DNA from 4 places in the Halobacillus rhizosphaerae genome. Region 1 is predicted to be linked to each of the others. Evidence: riboswitches for the same ligand, from Rfam matches in the RefSeq annotation. Region 1 holds a riboswitch; each other region holds the start of a gene.
The links. A riboswitch is a leader RNA that binds a small molecule or an ion and turns the genes downstream of it on or off. The one in region 1 is predicted to bind S-adenosylmethionine.
Positions count from the first base shown of each region.

Region 1 (2,201 bases):
CGGCCAGCTGCATCGCCCAGACACTCGCGTCATAAGCAGGAACATCAACGGAATGAAAGATCACATCCCTTTTGATGTTTCTGCTTATGCGTGTCGTGTCTATCGGGGCGATTCCACATTTGTTCACTTTCCATGGGCGGGCGGTGAGCTTCCTCGGGCATTGCCCTGTGGGATCTCACCCTGCCCTATCCTCCCATAGGAGTCTCCCCATTTCCCCGACCTCTTTATGATTATGGAGAGAACGGAAATATAAAAAGTACCTGCTAAACAAAAACCAGGGAATTCTAAATAGCCTAATATAGAAATCCCCCCCTTGATTCATAAGTAACATCAATTCTGTAAGATATTTTCTTTCGTAGCGAAGTTTGTTCATCCATATTAGATAGTGCGGGAAACCGTTGCTCATTCCCTCACAACCATAGCTGGATGAACGCCACTTATTACAAATAAAATGCTTCTTCATTACCAACCTCCCGCAGGGTTCTAAATCAGTATTTTCGCACCATAAAGAGCTTTGCTCGAGGAGGCTCAGCGCCTGCCCCACGGAAAGCGAACCTTTTCCCGCAGTCCCTAAACACTCACTATCGTCTCGAAACTAAGTCTACAAGAATAGAAAGCCTTTATGGAATGACATTTAATTAAAAAATTCAAATAATTCACTTTTTTCTGTTGTAAAATCATTCGAAGTAGTGTAGATTAGTGAGAAGGATTTTTTACTACGGAAAAATTAAATAGCGTTTTCTCTTATCAAGAGAGGCAGAGGGACTGGCCCGACGAAGCCTCAGCAACCACTGGTTTGACCAGAAAGGTGCTAACTCCAGCAAGTTGATTCATCAACTTGGAAGATAAGAAGAAGGATCATTCATTCTAAAGTCTTCTTCTTATAAGAAGGCTTTTTTTGTTTTTTAAATTACAATTTGTGCTTGAAAAGGAGAATGAAAAATGTCTACCCCTCATAACGAAACGAAATTTGTTCATACCGGAAAAAACAACGGAGATCCCACAGGTGCCATCAGTGCCCCTGTCTACTTCTCCACCCCTTACCAGCATAAAGGGATTGGAGAATCTACAGGGTTCGATTACTCTAGAACGGGCAATCCTACCCGAGCTATCTTAGAACGGACCATTGCAGAAATTGAAGAAGGAGAGGCTGGGTTCGCTTTCAGTTCAGGGATGGCCGCCATCCAAACCGTGATCTCGTTATTTAACCAGGGGGATGAAATTCTCGTTTCGGAAGATCTATACGGAGGGACATATCGATTATTTGAACACGTAAGCGAGCACTCCGGAGTCACCTTCCATTATTCAGATAGTCAAGATTTATCCAATCTTGAAGCGAAAATTACGGAGCAGACAAAAGCTATTTATGTGGAAACACCGACCAATCCATTAATGCACGTCGCAGACATTCCCAAAATTTCCGAGGTCACAAAGAAGCATAATCTGTTGTTAATCGTGGATAACACCCTGTACACGCCTTATCTGCAGCAGCCTTTAAAAGAAGGCGCCGACATCGTCATTCACAGTGCCACCAAGTATCTCGGAGGACATAATGATGTACTGGCAGGGTTACTAGTCGCTAAAAAACCTGAAGTTTGCGAGAAACTTGGAATCTATCAAAATACTGCCGGCGCTGTATTGTCCCCTTTCGATTCTTGGCTGCTCATGCGGGGCATGAAGACATTGGCATTAAGAATGCGCCAGCACGAAGCAAATGCAAAATCAGTCGTGCAATTTTTAGAAAAACATCCCGCCGTAGCTAATGTGCTGTATCCAGGACGAGGAGGAATGGTTTCTTTTCGGTTAACTTCGGAGCATTGCATCGATCCATTTTTAAGAAACTTGCAGACGATTACTTTTGCGGAGAGTTTGGGCGGTGTAGAAAGCTTTATTACGTACCCAGCCACTCAGACTCATGCGGATATTCCGGAAGAAAAACGAACAAGCTACGGCGTTTGCAACCGGCTCCTCCGCTTTTCCGTCGGCATTGAACATATCGATGACCTGCTTGAAGATCTCGACCACGCTTTGGCTATTTTAGTAAAGGAGGAATTGATAAAATGACAAACACACAGCATTCCTTTCAAACACGTCTGCTTCACAGCAAGCATAAGTTTGACCCTGAGACAGGAGCGGTGAGTGTGCCGATCCAACAAGCCTCTACGTTTCACCAGAAAAACTTTGACCAGCCGGGAAAATAC
Region 1 is NZ_JAUTWQ010000011.1:58,699-60,899, reverse strand. Features, by position in the region: SAM riboswitch class I at 742-852, shown strand; gene Q7A53_RS13055 (methionine biosynthesis PLP-dependent protein) at 943-2,064, shown strand; gene metC (cystathionine beta-lyase) at 2,061-2,201, shown strand, end outside.

Region 2 (2,201 bases), 150 kb from region 1:
CGAAGATAAACGGGTCTCCGCCCTTCAACCTGGTGACGGTTTTTCCTTGATTGGCAAATTTGCAAAGTAAACGGTTGATGTCCTCCTGGGTTAACGAATGATTATTTGGGCTTTTCCCACAATACACCAATTCAGCTTCTGATTTCTTGTAGTCGAGAAGTTCCTTATTAATTAACCGATCATAAAGGATGACATCCGCTTTCTGAATGGCTTTCATTCCTTTAACTGTTATTAAATCCGGATCGCCCGGACCAGCACCTACTAGATATACTTTTCTCATACTTCCACCTCATCCTCATTGTTAAGTCCTAAACAAGCCACTTGCTGAGACAGCTATCCATAAAGTCTATGCCGTAAACAAGCCATTTTCTTCATCATTTACAGGGTTTTTTCCTTAAATCTACTATTAGCGGTAAGAAAGCAGAAAGGGGAATTAAATTCCCCCGCCGTGCAATCCACATTCCGTTTTGTCAAAACCGCTCCATCTTCCTTCTCTCGAATCCTCAGTATCTCCAGTTGGAAATGTACAAGGCATGCAGCCGATGCTAGGATACCCCTGATCATGTAATTCGTTGTATGGCAACCTGTTTACTCGGATATAAGACCATACTTCATCCCATGTCCAGTGAATAAGGGGGCATACCTTCAGGGACTTAAAGCGATCGTCCTTATTCACGAAGTCTGTTTTACTTCGGCTGACTGACTGTTCACGCCGCAATCCGGAAATCCATGCTGGAACACCTGTTAACGCATCTTCCAAAGGTTTAACCTTCCTAATATAACAGCACTGATTCGGCTGTCGTTCCCATAAAGCAGGTCCGTATTTCTCCCCTTGCTCTCCAATCGTTAATTCAGGCTTTTTCATCTGAATTCGGAGCTTAGGATACTTAGCTTTCATTTGGTCTATTAAATCATAGGTTTCCGGAAAATGAACCCCCGTGTCTAAAAATACAATTTCTGCATCCTCTTTTACCTTGGAAATCAAATCGATTAAGACAATTCCTTCCGCACCAAAGCTGCAGGCATAAACTACGGAATCACCGTAATTGTCATACGCCCATTGTAAAATGGTGGTGGCACCTTTTGTTTCATCTTCCGGTTCCCATCCCTTAAATGGATCGCCAGTAAAATGATCGTAGCTGACGCTGCTATTAGTTGTCATATTACTTCCCCTCCTAGCTGCAAGAGCTATAAAAATATTTCACCAATAAAAAATCCTCTTCTTGAGGACAAGAAGAGGATACTAAGTTTAGATAGTCATCGACTCTTCTTATCTACCAGACATTGGTCTGTAGGAGTTAGCACAGTGTTTCAAAAGAACCTGTTGCCGAAGCTTCAAAGGGCCTATCCCTCCACTTCTCTGGATAAGAAATGATCATATTTGATTAATGATGACTATCATAAGATGATCGAGCAGAAAAGTCAACAGGAGTTATAAGAAAATTTATATTCTTTAAAATATTATTCATGACGAATGCCTGGCGTGCCAGTAATTTTTACCAATTGCTAAAATTTATTAATTTTCCAGCAGGATCCGTAGCATATAAATCAGGGGTTTCACGGTTAATTCCACCGAGGAAGGTAAAACCTCGAATGAAAAAAGCAGACGAGGAAAACCCCCGCCTGCTTCTATGATTTATCCATCCACTCCTCATAAAGCTGTTCCACTTGCTGGGCCAGCCGCTCCTTTTGCTGGTGCAGACCTTCCAGCTCCATTCCTTTAGCTGCCTGGATCTCTTTATTAAGCTCGGAAAGCTGCGTTTCTAATGATTCAATTTGTTCTTCCGTTGTTTTCTCTTTTTGGATAGGTGGTGTTGGCTTCTCTTTCGTCGAAGCTTTTTCATACTCCAACTCTCGCTGCTCCTGTTCAAGCCATTTATCCCAGTGGTGTCTTGTTTCATTGTAAGTGCCAATATAACGGTGGAGCTTACCCTTCACCATATAGGACGTATGGGTAAAACACTGATTGAGAAAATAACGATCATGGGAAACTCCAACCACCGTCCCTTCGAATCCCCGAATGGCTTCTTCCAGCACTTCCTGAGATTCTATATCCAAGTGATTGGTAGGTTCATCAAGCACCAGCACATTAATTCCCTGATGCATAAATACGGCAAGCTTAAGCCGCATTCGTTCTCCCCCGCTCAGATGAGAAATCTTTTTGAACACATCATAGCCATAGAACATGAAAGCTGCCAGTT
Region 2 is NZ_JAUTWQ010000011.1:207,910-210,110, reverse strand. Features, by position in the region: gene cobA (uroporphyrinogen-III C-methyltransferase) at 1-280, opposite strand, end outside; gene Q7A53_RS13790 (phosphoadenylyl-sulfate reductase) at 434-1,162, opposite strand; SAM riboswitch class I at 1,268-1,371, opposite strand; gene abc-f (ribosomal protection-like ABC-F family protein) at 1,630-2,201, opposite strand, start outside.
Region 2: it holds a riboswitch for S-adenosylmethionine, as region 1 does, so the genes downstream of both, Q7A53_RS13790 (phosphoadenylyl-sulfate reductase) here and Q7A53_RS13055 (methionine biosynthesis PLP-dependent protein) in region 1, are expected to answer to the same signal.

Region 3 (2,201 bases), on a different contig from region 1:
AGACAGAGCTGTTTATAAGGAACGTAGTCAGCTGCCTCTGCTATTCTTTTCTTAATTGCCTCTTTGTCCTCGAGTTTTCCTGTTTTCGAGGTGATCAAACCAAGAACAATGTGGAGGTCTGATCGATTTACTTTGCGAAGAGGGTCAAAGCTTCCAGACCTCTCATCGTCAAACTCAAGAAACAATCCATCCACGTTCAGTTTTCCGAAAATGGCGTCAGATACTGCTTCATAGTCTCCTGAAGCTAAGTAAGTAGAGCGGAAATTTCCTCTGCAAATATGCATGGTAATGACCATATCATCAGGCCGTTCGGAAATAGAGTCATTCACCGCCTGAACAAATAATTCGCGAAGCTTGTCTGGGTCCTGCCCTTTATTTCTCATTTTCTGCAGTCCTTCTTCTGAAAAGAATCCTGCCCAGGAGGTATCATCGAGTTGAAGATATCTGCATCCCGCCTCATAAAATGTCTGAATAGCTTTCTGATATGCGCTGGTCAAATCCTCAAGAAGTTCTTCTTCTGTATTATAAACGGTTTGGTTAATGTCACCCCGTGCCAGCAGCATGTTTGGACTGGGAATCGTAAATTTTGGTGTGTGGTTCTCTCCGACCACAGAATGAAGAAACTTATAATGATCGATCATAGGGTGGTCAGAAAAATCTATTTTTCCCACAACTCTTACTGAATGTGCCTTCGTTTCTACACCCTCGAACTGGATACCTGAATCTGTTTCATAGCCTTCGACACCAATAAGTCCTTCCAAAAAGTCAAAATGCCACCAAGCCCTGCGTAAATCTCCATCAGTGATCGATTGCAGACCTGCTTGTTTTTGTTTTTCAACCAGTTTAATAATTTCCTCATCTTCAATTTTCTTTAATTCATAATCAGAAATTTCTCCATAGTCCCGGCTGATTCTTGCCTTTTTAATTCTTTCTGGTCGCAGAAAGCTTCCCACATGATCCCCTTTGAAGGGAGCCATAGTCGTTTGAGTGAATGACATTTTATCCTCTCCTTTTCATAATAAAAAGCCTCTTCCATAAGAAGAGACTTCATCGATTAATGGCCGCTTCTTATCTTTCAAGCTAAATTAGCTTGCAGGAATTAGCACCTTGTACAATTACAGGTTGCTGAGGTGTCGCCGGACCTATTCCTCGACCTCTCTTGATAAGAAATATATGAATTTTTCAAAAAATACTATGGATGTAATCTTAACAACAACTTTTGAAAAAAGAAAGGGAGATTTCTCAACATAGGAAAATCATTATGAATCACTCGAAAAAAAGAGGGGGGTATATAGATCATTTTAGTATTCTATCGATCATCTTGCTGCTCTTTGGTTATTAAAAAACTCAACAAAGAGTACACCTGAAAAAACATCCCGAACCAAACGATGCCCCAGGACGTATCTTTAATGGAGGTGTTCAGACGGCTTTTAAAGGTTTGATTCTTCTCATCGAAAGGGTAAGCGAATGAATTTTTATGACAGGAATAATGATAAGCGCAGCCTAATATGTTTCCACGACCATTCAGTGAAAGTGATCATTAGTATGGATGGAGATGTTTTATGAGGAGCGAATCAGGTTACATAATTAAAGTACCCACTACCGTATATTGCTGTGTGAAAAATCCATATAAAAATTAGTGGTAACGGGTTGACTAAATACCATAAGGGGTATATTATGAAAAACAGATTGCAAAGCAAAGGGGAATAAAATGAATATATGGATTGGGATCATAGTTACTGTATCCTTTGTGTATCTCTATCGGCGATATCTGCCTGTGCCAGGCGTTAATCCAATAAATATATATGAAGAAAATGAATCATTGGAAGGACTGGTTATTGTAGACACTCGAGATTATCAGACTTCTTCTCGTGACAAAATTCCATCAGCTTATTGTATGCCGCTTCCTTATTTGAATCGTCACTACAACGAACTTCCGGATCAGGGCATTATAATTTTTGCTGCTGATTATGTAGAAAAGAACTTAAGCGCCCGCATATTACGCAGTAAAGGAAAATGTATTGCGGGGTACTGTCTAGCAGGAAATTTAGAAAGGAACGATCGAATTGGAATACAATAAACAAATAAAAAATAGAGTGAAACGAATAGAAGGCCAGGTTAGAGGATTATTAAAAATGATGGAAGAAGAGAAAGACTGCCGAGAAGTAGTCACTCAATTATTAGCAGTCAGAAGTGCGGTT
Region 3 is NZ_JAUTWQ010000005.1:86,083-88,283, forward strand. Features, by position in the region: gene Q7A53_RS07605 (5-methyltetrahydropteroyltriglutamate--homocysteine S-methyltransferase) at 1-998, opposite strand, end outside; SAM riboswitch class I at 1,066-1,169, opposite strand; gene Q7A53_RS07610 (rhodanese-like domain-containing protein) at 1,712-2,080, shown strand; gene Q7A53_RS07615 (metal-sensitive transcriptional regulator) at 2,067-2,201, shown strand, end outside.
Region 3: it holds a riboswitch for S-adenosylmethionine, as region 1 does, so the genes downstream of both, Q7A53_RS07605 (5-methyltetrahydropteroyltriglutamate--homocysteine S-methyltransferase) here and Q7A53_RS13055 (methionine biosynthesis PLP-dependent protein) in region 1, are expected to answer to the same signal.

Region 4 (2,201 bases), on a different contig from region 1:
CTGCAATCCTTCCTCACTTAATTGCTGGTGAGTGGTAGAAGCGGGGTGGATAATTAACGATTTAGCATCTCCTACATTGGCTACGTGGGACCAGAGCTTTGTATGGTTAATAACCTGCCTTCCTGCTTCACGATCTCCTTTTATGCCAAAGACCACAATGGAACCATATCCATAATTTAAATATTTTTCAGCAAGAGCGTGAGTGGGATGATCCTCGAGTCCCGGATAGTTCACCCACGCTACACCTTCATGTTCATTCAAATACTCAGCGATCTCTGAAGCCTGATCGGCATGTTTTTTAATTCTTAAATGCAGAGTTTCAAGACCTTGAAGAAGTAAGAATGCATTTTGCGGACTCAAGCATGCCCCAATATCTCTGAGTAATTGGACACGCAGCTTTATTGCATAGCCGGCAGGCCCGGCATCAATTCCGAAACGAATTCCATTATAGCTCTCGTCAGGTTCAGTGAATCCCGGAAACTTTTCGTGATTCCAGTCAAAGCGGCCGCTGTCGACGACAATACCGCCGATCGTTGTTCCGTGACCGCCGATCCATTTCGTTGCAGAATGAACAACAATGTCTGCACCCCAGGCAATGGGCTTGCAAACGTAAGGAGTAGCAAATGTATTATCAATGATTAAAGGAATATGGTGATCATGAGCCACATCTGCCACCGCTTCAATATCCAATACATTTAAGCTTGGGTTCCCGATGGTTTCTGCAAAAATGGCCTTCGTTTTTTCAGTGATTGTTTTTTCAAAATCTTCCGCTCGCTGTCCATCAACAAAATGCACTTTAATGCCATAGCGGGGGAGTGTATGGACAAACAGGTTATAGGTTCCTCCATAAAGGTTAGAGGAAGCAACAATCTCATCACCAGCACTTGCTACGTTCAAGATCGCCATCGTGATCGCAGCCATTCCCGATGACGCGGCTACGGCAGCGGCTCCATCTTCGAGTAAAGCGATCCGTTGCTCCAGAGCGTCTACGGTTGGATTCATAATCCGGGAATAGATGTTTCCCGGTTCAGCAAGTGCAAATAGATCTCTTGCATGGTCTGTATCCCTAAATACATAAGATGTGGTTTGATAAATCGGCACCGCTCTTGATCCAGTGGCTGGATCGGGTTCCTGACCTCCGTGTAAAAGCTGAGTTTCTGGTCCTAAGTTATGAAAAGATAAAGTCATCGTTCATCCTCCTTGGATTTTAAAGTCTAGGAAATGAATTTCGATCAGGTCAATACATTTGAGAGAATATGAAAAAGCCCTCTTCTTATCAGAAAGAAGAGGGCGTATGAATCAGTTCCTCCTCTCATCTTTCAGATCATACGACCTGTAGGAAGTAGCACCTTTTCAAGTTTCCACTTGAAGGTTGCCGGGCGTCACAGGGCCTAGTCCCTCCGCCACTCTCGATAAGAGATGTTCCAATATTTAATTTAATTTGACTTGTTACGAATTATAAAAGGACTTTATGCTATTGTCAAACTATTTTTTCAATTTAAGAAATGTTTGAGAAAGGAATCTGTTGGGAATTGTTGTTTATCAAGATAATTGAAGGAGAGGATTAAATCATGAAAGAATATAGTGTAGTACCTAATAAAGACGTAACAGGCTGGCTTGTAAAAATTGAAGATATCGCCCCTGAAAAATTATACGATGAGCGCGATACTGCAATTGAAAAAGCGGTTGAAATTGCTGAAAACAACAAACCAAGCCGTGTGCTTATTATGGATCAGAACCACGAAGTAGAAGAAGAGCGTACATTCTAGAAAATATGAATAGTGCCCTTTTGAATAGGGGAGAAAAACAGGCTGCCGGGTATGATCGGGCAGCCTGTTTTTTAGTGAAAAATTAATGGTGTTAGAGCATTTGTTGATATTAAATAGAGGCCTATTCATTGGGGAGTTCTATATCAGGGAGCTTTTTATAGTGTTTATCTATGAATAACGTTACATTATAAAGAGAGAGGTGACGAAAATTATGGAGAAAGAATTCGATATCATTATTGTTGGTGCTAGAGCCGCCGGAGCTAGTTTAGCCATCCTCCTTGGCCGCATGGGAAAAAGAGTAGCAGTCATAGATAAAGCGAAATTTCCTAGTGACACTCTATCAACTCACCATATGTCCCATCTGCATTATTTGCGGGAGCTTGGTGTTTTGCAAGAAGTAGAAAAAACAGGGCTTAGAAAGATTACGAGAAT
Region 4 is NZ_JAUTWQ010000012.1:95,186-97,386, reverse strand. Features, by position in the region: gene Q7A53_RS14360 (O-acetylhomoserine aminocarboxypropyltransferase/cysteine synthase family protein) at 1-1,188, opposite strand, end outside; SAM riboswitch class I at 1,310-1,419, opposite strand; gene Q7A53_RS14355 (DUF2188 domain-containing protein) at 1,572-1,769, shown strand; gene Q7A53_RS14350 (FAD-dependent oxidoreductase) at 1,981-2,201, shown strand, end outside.
Region 4: it holds a riboswitch for S-adenosylmethionine, as region 1 does, so the genes downstream of both, Q7A53_RS14360 (O-acetylhomoserine aminocarboxypropyltransferase/cysteine synthase family protein) here and Q7A53_RS13055 (methionine biosynthesis PLP-dependent protein) in region 1, are expected to answer to the same signal.